One region of the Streptomyces lunaelactis genome, then DNA from elsewhere that is predicted to be linked to it. Evidence: predicted binding sites of a transcription regulator. Region 1 holds the regulator's gene; the other holds the start of a gene.

Region 1 (7,437 bases):
CTGGGACCAGCGCGTCGTCGACTACCTGGTGAAGCAGTTCGCCAATGGTCACGGCGTGGACCTGTCGAAGGACAAGATGGCTCTCCAGCGTCTCCGCGAGGCCGCGGAGAAGGCGAAGATCGAGCTGTCGTCCTCGACCGAGACGACCATCAACCTCCCGTACATCACGGCGTCCGCCGAGGGCCCGCTGCACCTGGACGAGAAGCTCACCCGGGCTCAGTTCCAGCAGCTCACCGCGGACCTGCTCGACCGCTGCAAGACCCCGTTCCACAACGTCATCAAGGACGCTGGCATCCAGCTGTCCGAGATCGACCACGTGGTCCTGGTCGGCGGCTCGACCCGGATGCCCGCCGTCGCCGAGCTCGTCAAGGAGCTCACCGGCGGCCAGGACGCCAACAAGGGTGTGAACCCCGACGAGGTCGTCGCCATCGGCGCCGCCCTCCAGGCCGGTGTCCTCAAGGGTGAGGTCAAGGACGTCCTGCTCCTCGACGTGACCCCGCTGTCCCTCGGTATCGAGACCAAGGGCGGCATCATGACCAAGCTCATCGAGCGCAACACCACGATCCCGACCAAGCGGTCCGAGATCTTCACGACGGCCGAGGACAACCAGCCGTCCGTGCAGATCCAGGTCTACCAGGGCGAGCGCGAGATCGCGGCGTACAACAAGAAGCTCGGGATGTTCGAGCTGACCGGTCTGCCGCCGGCCCCGCGCGGGGTGCCGCAGATCGAGGTCGCCTTCGACATCGACGCCAACGGCATCATGCACGTGACCGCGAAGGACCTGGGCACGGGCAAGGAGCAGAAGATGACCGTCACCGGCGGCTCCTCGCTGCCGAAGGACGAGGTCGACCGCATGCGCCAGGAGGCCGAGCAGTACGCGGACGAGGACCACCGTCGCCGCGAGGCCGCCGAATCCCGCAACCAGGGCGAGCAGCTCGTCTACCAGACCGAGAAGTTCCTCAAGGACAACGAGGACAAGGTCCCGGGTGACGTCAAGGCCGAGGTCGAGACCGCGCTCACCGAGCTGAAGGAGAAGCTCAAGGGCGAGGACACGGCCGAGATCCGTACGGCCACCGAGAAGGTCGCCGCGGTCAGCCAGAAGCTCGGCCAGGCGATGTACGCCAACGCCGCCCCCGAGGGTGGCGCGGCCGCCGGCGCCGAGGGCGGCGCTGAGCAGCCCCAGGCCGAGGACGATGTCGTCGACGCCGAGATCGTGGACGACGAGAAGCCGAAGAAGGACGGTGCAGCGTGACGGAGGAGACCCCGGGCAACTTCGACGAGAAGCCCGACGTCCCCTCCGGCGTTACACCTGACGACGCCGCCGAAACCGCCGAGTCCTCCGAGAAGGAGGGCCCGGCGGCCCCGGCAGGGGACGCAGCAAAGATCGCAGGCCTGACGGCTCAGCTGGACCAGGTCCGGATGGCGCTCAACGAGCGCACGGCGGACCTCCAGCGGCTCCAGGCCGAGTACCAGAACTACCGCCGTCGTGTGGAGCGCGACAGGGTCACGGTCAAGGAGATCGCCACGGCGAGCCTGCTGACCGAGTTCCTGCCGGTGCTCGACGACATCGGCCGTGCCCGCGAGCACGGGGAGCTGGTGGGCGGGTTCAAGTCGGTTGCCGAGTCTCTGGAGACGGCGGCCGCCAAGATGGGCCTGCAGCAGTTCGGCAAGGAGGGCGAGCCCTTCGACCCGACGATCCACGAAGCGCTGATGCACAGTTACGCGCCGGATGTCACCGAGACCACGTGCGTCGCGGTCCTGCAGCCGGGGTATCGCATCGGCGAGCGGATCATACGTCCCGCGCGGGTCGCGGTGGCCGAGCCCCAGCCGGGCGCGACCCTCGCGAAGGAAGAGTCGGTAAACGACGAGGAGAGCGGTGGCCCGGAAGAGGGCTGACGCCATGATCGTCCGAGAGGAGGGACGTCGATGAGTACGAAGGACTTCGTCGAGAAGGACTACTACAAGGTTCTCGGCGTCCCGAAGGACGCCACCGAGGCCGAGATCAAGAAGGCGTACCGGAAGCTCGCTCGCGAGTTCCACCCGGACGCCAACAAGGGTGACGCCAAGGCCGAGGAGCGCTTCAAGGAGATCTCCGAGGCCAACGACATCCTCGGCGACCCCAAGCGGCGCAAGGAGTACGACGAGGCGCGCTCGCTCTTCGGCAACGGCGGCTTCCGGGCGGGTCCCGGCGGCCCCGGTGGCTCCTTCAACTTCGACCTGGGCGACCTCTTCGGGGGTGCCCAGGGCGGACCGCAGGGTGGCGGCGCCGGAGGCTTCGGCGGCGGTCTCGGCGATGTGTTCGGCGGCCTGTTCAACCGCGGCGCCGCCGGCACCGGTACGCGTACGCAGCCGCGCCGCGGCCAGGACATCGAGTCCGAGGTGACGCTCAGCTTCACCGAGGCGGTCGACGGAGCCACGGTCCCGCTGCGGATGTCCAGCCAGGCGCCCTGCAAGGCGTGTGCGGGCACCGGCGACAAGAACGGCACGCCCAGGGTCTGCCCGACCTGTGTCGGCACCGGCCAGGTCTCGCGCGGCGGCAGCGGCTCCTTCTCGCTCACCGACCCGTGCGTGGACTGCAAGGGCCGTGGGCTGATCGCGCAGGACCCCTGCGAGGTCTGCAAGGGGAGCGGGCGCGCCCGCTCCTCGCGCACCATGCAGGTCCGTATCCCCGCCGGCGTCTTTGACGACCAGCGGATCCGGCTGCGCGGCAAGGGCGCTCCCGGTGAACGGGGCGGCCCGGCCGGCGACTTGTACGTCGTCGTGCATGTCGGCGCCCACCCCGTCTTCGGCCGCAAGGGCGACAACCTCACGGTCACCGTGCCCGTCACATACACGGAGGCGGCGCTCGGCGGCGAGGTGAAGGTGCCGACCCTCGGCGGTTCCCCTGTCACGCTGAAGCTGCCCGCGGGGACACCCAACGGCCGTACGATGCGTGCCCGCGGCAAGGGCGCTGTCCGCAAGGACGGCTCCCGCGGCGACCTGTTGGTCACCGTCGAGGTCGTGGTCCCCAAGGAGCTGAGCGACAAGGCGAAGGAAGCGCTGGAGGCCTACCGCGAAGCCACCGCGGCGGATGACCCGCGGGCCGAGCTGTTCCAGGCCGCGAAGGGAGCATGAGATGGACGGACGCCGTCGCAATCCCTACGAACTGACCGAAGAGTCGCCGGTGTACGTCATCTCGGTGGCGGCGCAGCTCTCGGGCCTGCATCCGCAGACCCTTCGTCAGTACGACCGGCTCGGTCTGGTCTCCCCGGACCGCACCGCGGGCCGGGGCCGGCGCTACTCCGCCCGCGACATCGAACTGCTGCGCACCGTCCAGCAGTTGTCGCAGGACGAGGGCATCAACCTGGCCGGCATCAAGCGCATCATCGAACTGGAGAACCAGGTCGCGGCGCTCCAGCAGCGGGTCGCCGAGCTGTCGACGGCCGTCGAGGGCGCGGCGGCGGCGATGCAGCAGCGCGAAGCCCAGGTGCACGCCTCCTACCGGCGCGATCTCGTGCCGTACCAGGATGCGCAGCAGGCGAGCGCGCTGGTGGTCTGGCGCCCCAAGCGGCCTGAGTAGGACAAGAGTTGTACGGCCGAAGGGGCGGGAGAGCGAGTCGCTCTCCCGCCCCTTCGGCGTATGCGGCTCGCGGCCCGGCCGAGGACCGGTCAGCCTCAGGAGAGGATGAGGGTGGCCTGGACACGCTCCGGTTCGCCGCGTTCGCGCTCGCACAGCCGCGCCGGGCGTCACGGCGCGGCGGGACCGTCGGCCGGCGCACCGGCGGCACGGGTCCGGGGCGCGCGCCGGCGGGTCGGCGGACGCCGGGGCGCTCGCGGTCAGCCCTCGTGCTCCAGAATCCCCGACTGCGCGATGAGATAGCCGAGTTGGGTGCGGCTGCCGCTGCCCAGCGCCGAGCCCAGCTTGGCGATGTGTGCGCGGCAGGTGCGGACGTTCATCCCCAGGCGCCGGGCGATGGCCTCGTCGACATGGCCCTCGACCAGCAGTTTGGCGATCGAGCGCTGGACGCCCGTGACGCCGTCCAGCTGGGGCCCGTACGAGACCTGTTCCTCCCACGGGATGCCGTGCAGCCAGAACTGCTCGAAGACGCCGACGAGATACTCGACGATGCCTTTGTGCCGTAGCTCAAGTGCCGAGAGGCGATCGCTACTTGCCGGTATGAAGGCCACTTTCCGGTCGACAATGATCAGGCGGTCGATGATCTCCTCGAGCGTCCGCACCTCGACCCCGGCCGGACCTACCGCCTCCATGTAGGACAAAGTCGCCGGGTGGTGGCGGGCCGTGTGCTGGTAGAGGGTGCGCATCCGTACGCCGCGGTGGATGAGCGGCTCCACGCGGCGCAGCGCCTTCTCCAGGATGTGCGGCTGTCGCCCACTGCCGGGCTGGACCGTGAGAAGCTCCTCGGTGCAGTCTGCGGTGACCTGGTCGAGGGTTGTGTTGATGCGGTTGAGACCCTCGAGGACGGTGATCCCTTGTGGGACGGTGGAGTTCTGAGCGCTGAACGCCATGAATGGCTCAAGAGCGTCGGTCAGAGCGACAGTTCGGCGTCGGCGCTCTTGGATCTCCCGCTCAATGGGGTGTATCAGCTGTGTCAGCGCAGTGGTCGGCGGAACCGGGCGGAGCCACTGAGCGTCGTCGGGATCCGGGTGCAGCAGGGCGAGATCGAAGAGGCAGGGTGTGGATTCCGCCTCTGACCGGGCTATTCGCCCGGTCCGCAGAGCGGTGATGTAGAGAACCTTCCCCGCTTCGCACAGCTCGCCGTCTGCATGAGGGTGTCCCGTTTCACCCTCTCTTGATGGCATATGTACCCCCTCAGGCTCCTGCATTACAGGAACATGATGCCTGCCGTCGCTGGTGCAAGCGTTCGGAGTGAGACATCGTCTTATGCGCGGGGGAGGAGGAATGATCAATAGAGGTGGAGATCACCCATGTCTAGGACGCTTCGTGCTCTTTGTGCTCTTGCCATAGCGGCGGCCGCGCTCGGTGCGGTGGCCTCCGGTGAGCCCTCCTGGGGTAGCTCTCCCGCCCACGCGGTGACGGCGACCCCCGGCGAGCCTTCGTGGGGCGTTGCTCCCGCGCACGTTGTGGCGGGTAAGCCCGGTGAGCCTTCGTGGGGCGTTGCTCCCGCGGACGTTGTGGCGGGTAAGTCCGGTGAGCCCTCTTGGGGTGTCGCTCCGGCCCGCACTGACGCATGACCGTTCCACCGGACGACCGGACCTTCCGGCGCGAGATGGCTACGGCTTACAGATCGGGGTGGCATTTCATCGACCTCGTCACGGCAATCCCCCACCGTGGCGACTCGTTGATGGTCACCCTGTTCGGAGAGCCGATAGTCGTGGCGCGCGAGGAGGACGAGGACGTCCGTGCCTATCGGTGCCTTCGCCGGCCCCGTGGAGCTCCGCAGCCCGTCCGCTGTGCCATCCGGTACGGCATGATTTTCGTCAATCTCGACCAGCGCGATCACCAGCTGGCCGAGCCCGACGCCACCACCGCCACCCCCCGCAGTGCCTGAGCGGTTCCCCCGTCGTTGTAAATCGCTCGGGCGCTTCCCCCACACAGCGGCGCCATCGTGGACCTGAAACGCGATGGCGCCGCTGTGCTTTTTCCGTACGCGAGGCCGACCGCACGTGAACTCCGCGCGCCGGTAAGGGGTCGCCGACTCCGCACGCCGGTAAGGGGCCGCCGCGTCAGCCCCGCCCGAGCGCCCGGTCCAGGGCGATCTCGATGAGCACCCGGTCCGGGTTGGGCGCCGGCATGCGCTCGTAGCGCTCCGCGTAACGCCGTACCGCGTCCTCGACGGCTTCCCTCTCCGTGCGTACGGTCGCCCGCCCCTCCAGCGTCGCCCAGCGGCCTCTGTGGACCTGGCACACGGCCACGCGTGCCCCGCCCTGCCGCTGCGCGGCCAGGATGTTGGCCACCTTCGTGCTGCTCTTGTTCGTGATGACGCGGGCCAGCCCGGCCTCGGGGTCGTACGTCACTCCCACCGGCACGACATGCGGACTGCCGTCCGGGCGCTGTGTAGTGAGGGTGCACAGATGGTATTCACGCCAGAACGCCAGGTATTCGGGGCTGGGGTCGCGTACGTCGATGGCCATGGTCAGAGGGTAGATGTGGCGGCGATCGTCCGTCCCGCCATCCCCGTCTTCTCGTTCGAGGCGGCTGGTTGAGAGGAATAGTTGAGTGGAATACACTCAACTTTGTGCAGGTTGAATGAGTCAGTATTGAAGGAAGAGCCGCATCAGCGCAGGCCATCAGCAAGGAGGAGAGAGCGCACGTGGACGCCGAGCTGACCAACAAGAGCCGGGATGCGATCAACGCCGCCACCAGCCGGGCCGTGTCCGAGGGGCATCCCGACCTGACCCCCGCGCATCTGCTGCTCGCGCTGCTCGCGGGCGCGGACAACGAGAACATCACTGATCTGCTGGCCGCCGTCGAGGCCGACCAGGTCGCGGTACGGTCCGGGGCGGAGCGCGTGCTGACCGCCCAGCCCAGCGTGGCCGGGTCGACCGTCGCGCCGCCGCAGCCCAACCGCGAGCTGCTCGCCGTCATCGCCGACGCCGCGCAGCGGGCCAAGGAGCTCGGGGACGACTACATCTCCACCGAGCATCTGCTCGTCGGCACCGCCGCGAAGGGCGGGCAGGCCGGCGAGGTGCTGGCCCAGCAGGGAGCCACGGCGAAGAAGCTGCTGGACGCGTTCGAGACGGTAAGGGGAGGGCGCCGGGTGACCACACCCGACCCTGAGGGGCAGTACAAGGCGCTGGAGAAGTTCGGTACGGACTTCACCGCCGCGGCCCGCGAGGGCAAGCTCGACCCGGTCATCGGCCGGGACCAGGAGATCCGCCGCGTCGTGCAGGTGCTGTCGCGGCGCACGAAGAACAACCCGGTCCTCATCGGTGAGCCCGGCGTCGGCAAGACCGCCGTCGTCGAGGGGCTCGCGCAGCGGATCGTGAAGGGCGATGTGCCCGAGTCGCTGCGGAACAAGCGACTGGTCTCGCTGGACCTCGGCGCAATGGTTGCGGGTGCGAAGTACCGCGGTGAGTTCGAGGAGCGGCTGAAGACCGTCCTGTCCGAGATCAAGGCGAGCGACGGCCAGATCATCACCTTCATCGACGAGCTGCACACCGTCGTGGGCGCCGGCGCAGGCGGCGATTCGGCCATGGACGCGGGCAACATGCTCAAGCCCATGCTGGCGCGCGGTGAGCTGCGCATGGTGGGTGCGACGACGCTCGACGAGTACCGCGAGCGGATCGAGAAGGACGCGGCGCTGGAGCGGCGCTTCCAGCAGGTGATGGTGGCCGAGCCGTCCGTCGAGGACACGATCGCGATCCTGCGCGGGCTCAAGGGCCGCTACGAGGCGCACCACAAGGTGCAGATCGCGGACTCGGCGCTGGTCGCCGCGGCGACGCTCTCCGACCGGTACATCACCTCGCGCTTCCTGC
Region 2 (7,437 bases), 1.1 Mb from region 1:
CCGGTGAAGTCGTCCATGCCGAGCTTGCCGCTGCGGGCGCGCCGGACGATGTCCTCGTACGCCTGCCAGAACTCGAAGAAGTTGAGCGTCTCGGCCTTCTTGATGGCCGCGACGACGAGCTGGCGGTCGCCGTTGGGCTTCACCAGGTCGATGGCCAGGCCCAGGTTGACGTGCGGGGGCTTGACCAGCGTCGGCTTGCCGTCCTTCTGCGCGAAGGAGTAGTTCATCGACGGCATGGCCTTGAGGGCCTGCACCATCGCGTACCCGATGAGGTGGGTGAAGGAGACCTTCCCACCGCGGGCGCGCTTGAGGTGATTGTTGATGACGATGCGGTTGTCGAAGAGCAGCTTCACCGGGACAGCGCGCACGGACGTGGCCGTGGGCAGTTCCAGCGAGGCGTTCATGTTCTTCGCGACCGCGGCGGAGGGGCCGCGCAGCGTCACGTACTCGGGTCCGGCGGGCGCCTCGGTGGCCGGCGCGGCCTTGGCCGGGGCCGGCTCGGCCGCCTTGGCCGCGGCCGGCTGGGCGGCGGGGGCCGGAGCCGGGGTGGCCGGTGCAGCCGGTGCGGATGCGGCCGGTGCCGGTGCGGCCGGAGCGGTGGGAGCCACCGCGGCCGGCTTGGCAACAGCGGCGGCCGGTGCCTGGGCAGGGGCCTGGGCCGGAGCGTCGGCCGGGGTAGCGGTCACCGCAGCCCCCGCGGCTGCGGCACCGACGGGCTTGTCCGCCGTACCGGACGCGGACGCCGGCTTGTAGTCGGCGAAGAAGTCCCACCAGGCACGGTCGACCGAATTGGGGTCCTGGAGGTACTGCTGGTAGATCTCGTCGACGAGCCACTCATTGGGCCCGAACGCGGCGGCAGGGTTCTTACCCTGCCCGCCTTGGTCGGTCGAGATGCTCGAGTTACTGGGGGACTGAGACGACACGGCGGCAACCGCCCTCTTCCGCTTCACAAGGTGATGGACAGCGGAAATAAAGGCTACGCCTCCCCGGCCGAGAGGTGCAGGCCGGGCGGGCCATCGTCGCGCAAGTCACACCGGAAGGCGGGTTTCGGGGCTTGGAATGGCGGGAAACAAGCGCGGTTCCGCTTCGAGCGGGAACACCACAGCGCGGCTGCGGCCACCCGGCTCGCACCCTTCGCGGCCTTCCGGTGGCGTACAGGCGCTGTCCGTGCCTGTTTCCTGCCGCGTCATGACCGCGTCCGACTACGTACACGCAGAATGCGTGCTTCCGGTTCGAACCCTACGTCAATCGCGACGTCAACCTCGCGCCGACGGGATGCCCGGAAGGGTCACCTGGATGCGACAGCCCCGGGATGATTCGGCCACCCCGATGCGTCCGCCGTGCAGATCGACCGCCCAGCGCGCGATCGCCAGGCCCAGGCCCGTACCGCCGTCGCTGCCCTTCCCGTGCGGCGAGAGGACACTGCCGCGGTTGAAGCGTTCGAAGACCCGGTAGCGCTCCTGCTCCGGGATACCGGGGCCCTCGTCGAGGACTTCCAGGTCGAGCGACTCCGGCTGCGGGCCGCGGCGGGCCCGTACCGTGACGCGGCCGTGCGGCGGGGAGTGCTTGACGGCGTTGTCGATCAGATTGGCGACCACCTGGTGCAGCCGCTCGGCGTCCGCGTGCGCTGTCAGCTCGGGCGGCGACACGTCCAGGTGCAGATGCACGTCCGTGCGCGTGTGGTTGCCGGAGCCGGAGGTCAGGCCGCGCTGGGCGGCGACCAGATTGGCCTCCTTGAGCACACCGGAGAGGTACGGCCACACCTCGAAACGGCGGGCCCGCAGCGGTACGACGCCGTGGTCGAGCCGGGAGAGGTCGAGCAGGGTCTCGACGAGACGGCCCAGGCGCTCGGTCTGCTTGAGCGCGGTGCGCATCGTCTCGGGGTCGGCGGCGGAGACCCCGTCGACGACGTTCTCCAGCACGGCGCGCAGCGCGGCGATCGGGGTGCGCAGCTCGTGCGAGACATTGGCGACCAGCTCCTTGCGGTGCTGGTCCACGGCCTCCAGGTCGTCGGCCATGCGGTTGATGGTGGAGGCGAGGTCCCCGAGCTCGTCACGGCGGTCGGCGCCGCGTACCCGCCGGGTGTAGTCGCCGTGCGATATGCCCTTGGCGACGGTGTTCATCTCGTCGAGCGGGGCGGTCAGGCCGTGCGCCACGAACTGGGTGATCAGGAGGGTGGCGATCACCGAGAAGACCGTAATGAAACGGAGCTCGGTCTCGGTGCGCAGGGCGACCAGCAGCAGACCGGTGGTGATGAAGACCGAGACGACGACGAGCGAACCGAGCTTGGTCTTGATGGAGATCGAGATGGTGGCGGGGCGCGGCCGGTACCGCGCGCTGCTCCGCCGGTTCGTTCCGCTCCGCCGGTTCCGCAGCCTGCCGAAGGGCCGCCGACTCATGGCGCCGGCGTCTCCAGGGCGTAGCCGACGCCGTGGACGGTACGGATCCGCTCGGCGCCGATCTTGCGGCGCAGCGCCTTGATGTGACTGTCGACGGTACGGGTGCCCGACGCGTCGGCCCAGTCCCACACCTCCGCGAGCAGCTGCTCGCGGGAGAGGACGGCGCGCGGCGTGTTCGCCAGGCAGACCAGCAGATCGAACTCGGTGGGCGTGAGATGTACGTCCTCGCCGCGCACCCGGACCCGGCGCTGGGCGTGGTCGACCTCCAGCTCGCCGAGGCGCAGGATCCCGCTGCGCGGCGTCACCGCGGCGAGCGCGGCCCGCTCCACGCGGCGCAGCAGCACATGCACCCGGGCCGCGAGCTCCCGCATCGAGAACGGCTTGGTCATGTAGTCGTCCGCGCCGACACCGAGGCCGACCAGCATGTCGGTCTCGTCGTCGCGCGCCGTGAGCATCAGCACCGGGACCGGGCGCTGCGCCTGGACGCGGCGGCAGACCTCGAGGCCGTCGAAGCCCGGCAGCATCACGTCGAGGACCATCAGATCGGGCTGCCAGGCCTCGGCGGCGTCGACGGCGGCGGGGCCGTCCACGGCTGTCTGCACCACGAAGCCCTCCGCCCGGAGGCGGGCGGCGATGGCATCGACGATCGTCGCGTCGTCCTCGACGACCAGCACCCGGCGCTGGGCGCCGGGCGTGGCCGCTCCTCCGTTGTGCGTGGTGTGTGTCTGCTCCATGGCCCCGCCCCTGTACGCGTTCTCGCGAGCTGCATGCTGATGTGGATGCTGAGGTAGATCCCGTGTGTAGGTCAGCAGCGTAAGGGCATTGGCGGCGTCCCGGCTACGCAGGGCGAACGGCGAGGTGGACCATGTCCGGTACGCCTCGGGCAACCCGGATCTCTTCCGTCCGAACCCCGCTGAATCCGGCATTCCGCAACGCATCCTCAAAAGCGGGCGAGGGCTGCGCGGACCATACGGCGAGGATTCCGCCCGGCTCCAACCGGCCCTGACAGGTGGCTAGTCCGGCCGGTGAGTAGAGGTTTTCGTTGTCGTCGGTGACGGTCCAGCCGGGTCCGTTGTCGATGTCCAGGCAGAGGGCGTCGTAGCGGTGCGTAGTGGTGCGGAGGTACGCGACGAGGTCCGTGTGCAGAATCACGCTGCGGTGATCGGCGAGGGCGTCGCGGGAGATCGCGGCGAGGGGCCCTGTGAGGTGCCACTCGATGATCGCCTGTTCGCGCTCGACGACGGCGATATGCCGCCAGCGGGGGTTGGCGGCGGCGCGGGCGAGGGAGAAGCCGACGCCGAGGCCGCCGATGAGCAGGGACGGCGCGGGACGGTCGCCGAGCGCGTCGAGGGCGGCATCGACGAGGAGCCGCTCGGAGCGGCCGTCGGAGGTGTCCATCAGGAAGCACCCGTTGGCGATGATCTCGTGGTGCTCGCCACGCTGCCGCAGTGCGACCTCGCCGTGGGGCCCCTCGCGCCGGTCGAGGGTGAGGGTGCGCTCGGTCTGAAGCGGCATGGCGGTGGCCTCCGGGCGGCTGGCGGGACGCGTACGGGTGGCCATCCTCGCGGGATGGGGCGAGTGGGACAAATGGTTTGCGGGCTCTTCGCGGCCCGGGTCGCCGCGACCTGACGCGGGCACGACGCCCGAGGCGGTACGAAGGTTGCCTCGTGTGGCGCAGGTCATAGACGGGGGTGAGGGTGATCGCGTTGGGTGGGGGTTGTCCGGGGGCTTGATGAAAGGGGCCTCACGCGGTGGATCAGCTCACTACGCGAGACCGGGCCACGGGCCAGGAGCTGCTGGGTGGTATTCCGGCCCAGCGGACGCCCCGGCCGACGGCGCCGGTGGTCACGGCCTCCGTCGCCGCCCCCGTCCCGGCGGCCCCGCAGGTCGGACGGCCCGCGTGGCGGCGGCTCGTCCAGCTGCTGCCGACGCCCACCGGGACTCCGTTCACCTTCGGCTACATCGTCGTGCTGCTCGCCACCTCGCTCTTCGCGGACTACGGCGACCCGGCGACGGTCTCCGCGCTGCTTCGTGGCTCCAGCACGGATGTCGCCCATTTGGCGGACACGCCCCTGCTCGTTCTCGGCGCCAGCGCGCTGTGGGTGGCGGGCGGACTGATGTCGCCGTACGCCGTCGCCTTCTTCTTCACACTTACCGCGCTGGAGCGCCGCATCGGTGGCCGGCGCACGGCCGGCGTCTTCCTGGGCGGTCATGTGGCGGCGACGCTCGCCACCGAGATCCCGGTCGGGCTCTCCGTGGTGGCCGGCCACCTGCCCGTCAGCTCGCTGCACCGCCTCGACTACGGCATCAGCTTCGGCCTGATGGCGAGCATCGGCGCCCTGGCCGGACTGCTCACCCCGGTCCTGCGCGGGACGCTGCTCGGGTTCGTGTCCCTGATGCTCCTCCAGGACCTGCTGGCCTTCACGGATCCGCTCACCAACTGGGGCCATCCGCTGGCGCTGCTGTCCGGGATCGCCTGCTGGCCCCTGGTACGCAGCGCCTCGCGGCGGAAGGCGTCAGCCGTCCGGGAGCGCGGCGAACACCTCGCGTAGGCCCGGCAGCCGTGTCGTGTCGTCGGTGGTGACGGTGTGACCGGCGTATGTGAGCCGGTAGCTGAAGCCGTCCGCGACCGGGCTGCCCGTGGCCTCGCGGGGGAGGTGCGCGAAGTCCGCCTTCTCCAGCGCCCGGCGCAGCTCGGTGAGTTCGGCCCGGCTCATCCGGCCGGTCCGTACCGCCCCGGTCCTCGAGGACGTGCTGTACGTGCCGTCGTCCTGGACCAGCAGCCGATTGCGCACGCCCGCGAAGCCGCCGGTGACCGTCAGCTCGACCAGCGGCTGCACGGGAGCGGGGTTCGCCGACGCCGAAGGGGCGGGCGCGGGGCGGCCTGCCGGCCCGGCATCACCGCCCGCGCACCCCGCCGTCAGGGCGACGGCCAACGGCACACCCGCCGCAGCGCACCAGAGCCGGGTCCGTGTCATCGGTCGCATGCGCGCAGTATCGCCCGGGGTGGGCCGATCGGGCCGACGGGTTGAGGAAGAGGCTGCACAGGCCCTGGGACCAGGTCCCCCGAGAGCTGATCGCTCAGAGCTGATCGCTGACGGCGAACAGGCCTCGGGGAACATCTCGGCGGCGTCATGCATTGAGTCCACATAGCTCAACTTGACTGCCGAAGGGGAGATCATGGCTTCGACGTCCACATCGCTCACCTTGCCCGTGCTGCCGCTCGACGACGAGGTCGTGCTGCCCGGAATGGTGGTACCGCTGGACCTGTCCGACACCGATGTACGAGCCGCGGTGGAGGCCGCCCAGGCCGCCGCCCGCTCCAGTGGTGCAAGCAAGCCCAGGGTGCTCCTTGTTCCGCGTATCGACGGCACGTACGCCGGGACCGGCGTGCTCGGCACCGTCGAGCAGGTGGGCAGGCTCTCCGACGGCGACCCCGGCGCGCTCATCCGCGGCCGCGGCCGCGTGAAGATCGGCGCCGGCACCACCGGCCCCGGAGCCGCGCTCTGGGTCGAGGGTGTCCAGATCGACGAGAGCGCGCCCGACCCGCTGCCGGGCTCGGTCAGCGAGCTCGTCACGGAGTACAAGGCACTCGCCACCAACTGGCTGAAGAAGCGCGGCGCCTGGCAGGTCGTGGACCGCGTCCAGCAGATCGACGACGTCTCGCAGCTCGCCGACAACTCCGGCTACTCGCCGTTCCTGACCACCGCCCAGAAGATCGAACTGCTGGAGACCGCCGACCCGGTGGCCCGCCTCAAGCTCGCCACCGAGCAGCTGCGCGAGCACCTCGCCGAGCAGGATGTCGCCGAGTCCATCGCCAAGGACGTCCAGGAGGGCGTCGACAAGCAGCAGCGCGAGTTCCTGCTGCGTCGCCAGCTCGAAGCCGTACGCAAGGAGCTGCGCGAGATCAACGGCGGGGACAGCGAGGAGGAGTCCGACGACTACCGGACGCGCGTCGAGGCCGCCGACCTCCCCGAGAAGGTGCGGGAAGCCGCCCTCAAGGAGGTCGAGAAGCTGGAGCGCTCCAGTGACCAGTCGCCCGAGGGCTCCTGGATCCGCACCTGGCTCGACACCGTCCTCGAACTGCCGTGGAACGAGCGCACCGAGGACGAGTACGACATCCAGGGCGCCAGGACGATCCTCGACGCCGAGCACTGGGGCCTGCAGGACGTGAAGGAGCGGATCACCGAATACCTCGCGGTGCGCAAGCGGCGCGCCGACCGGGGGCTCGGAGTGGTCGGCGGGCGGCGCGGAGGCGCGGTGCTCGCGCTCGTGGGCCCGCCCGGCGTGGGCAAGACCTCGCTCGGCGAGTCCGTCGCGCACGCGATGGGCCGTAAGTTCGTCCGGGTCGCGCTCGGCGGCGTACGGGACGAGGCGGAGATCCGCGGCCACCGGCGTACGTACGTCGGCGCGCTGCCGGGCCGTATTGTCCGCGCCATCAAGGAGGCCGGCTCGATGAACCCGGTCGTCCTGCTCGACGAGATCGACAAGGTCGGCTCGGACTTCCGCGGCGACCCGGCCGCGGCTCTGCTCGAGGTCCTGGACCCGGCGCAGAACCACACCTTCCGGGACCACTACCTGGAGGTCGAACTCGACCTGTCCGACGTGGTGTTCCTCGCCACGGCGAACGTCATCGAGGCCATCCCGGAGGCCCTGCTCGACCGTATGGAGCTGGTCCGCCTGGACGGCTACACCGAGGACGAGAAGGTCGTCATCGCCCGGGACCACCTGCTGCCGCGTCAGCTGGAGCGGTCCGGCCTGGAGCCCGGCGAGGTGACCCTGGAGGACTCGGCGCTGCGCAAGCTGGCGGGCGAGTACACCCGGGAGGCGGGCGTCCGTAACCTGGAGCGTTCGGTGGCCAGGCTGCTGCGCAAGGTGGCGGCCCAGCACGAACTGGGCGAACAGGAGCTGCCGTTCACGATCGGCGCGGAGCAACTGCGCAAGCTGATCGGCCGGCCCCACCACGTGCCCGAGTCCGCCCAGGACCCGGCCGAGCGCCGTACCGCGGTGCCCGGCGTGGCCACCGGCCTCGCCGTCA

What was found. Region 1 encodes HspR, which represses chaperone genes until heat shock. Its sites were predicted from a motif close to TTGAGNNNNNNNNNCTCAA; they were not measured.
Positions count from the first base shown of each region.
Region 2: the regulator HspR is predicted to act here: its motif matches at 5,539-5,557, upstream of lon (endopeptidase La).

Region 1 covers NZ_CP026304.1:4,624,493-4,631,929, forward strand. The annotation lists gene dnaK (molecular chaperone DnaK) at 1-1,252, shown strand, start outside; gene grpE (nucleotide exchange factor GrpE) at 1,249-1,896, shown strand; gene dnaJ (molecular chaperone DnaJ) at 1,927-3,114, shown strand; gene SLUN_RS21355 (heat shock protein transcriptional repressor HspR) at 3,116-3,559, shown strand; gene SLUN_RS21360 (helix-turn-helix transcriptional regulator) at 3,817-4,800, opposite strand; gene SLUN_RS21365 (Rieske (2Fe-2S) protein) at 5,190-5,510, shown strand; gene SLUN_RS21370 (pyridoxamine 5'-phosphate oxidase family protein) at 5,686-6,093, opposite strand; gene clpB (ATP-dependent chaperone ClpB) at 6,273-7,437, shown strand, end outside.
Region 2 covers NZ_CP026304.1:5,774,165-5,781,601, forward strand. The annotation lists gene SLUN_RS26800 (multifunctional oxoglutarate decarboxylase/oxoglutarate dehydrogenase thiamine pyrophosphate-binding subunit/dihydrolipoyllysine-residue succinyltransferase subunit) at 1-923, opposite strand, end outside; gene SLUN_RS26810 (HAMP domain-containing sensor histidine kinase) at 1,257-2,399, opposite strand; gene SLUN_RS26815 (response regulator transcription factor) at 2,396-3,133, opposite strand; gene SLUN_RS26820 (spermidine synthase family protein) at 3,237-3,914, opposite strand; gene SLUN_RS26825 (rhomboid-like protein) at 4,151-4,951, shown strand; gene SLUN_RS26830 (protealysin inhibitor emfourin) at 4,916-5,386, opposite strand; gene lon (endopeptidase La) at 5,580-7,437, shown strand, end outside.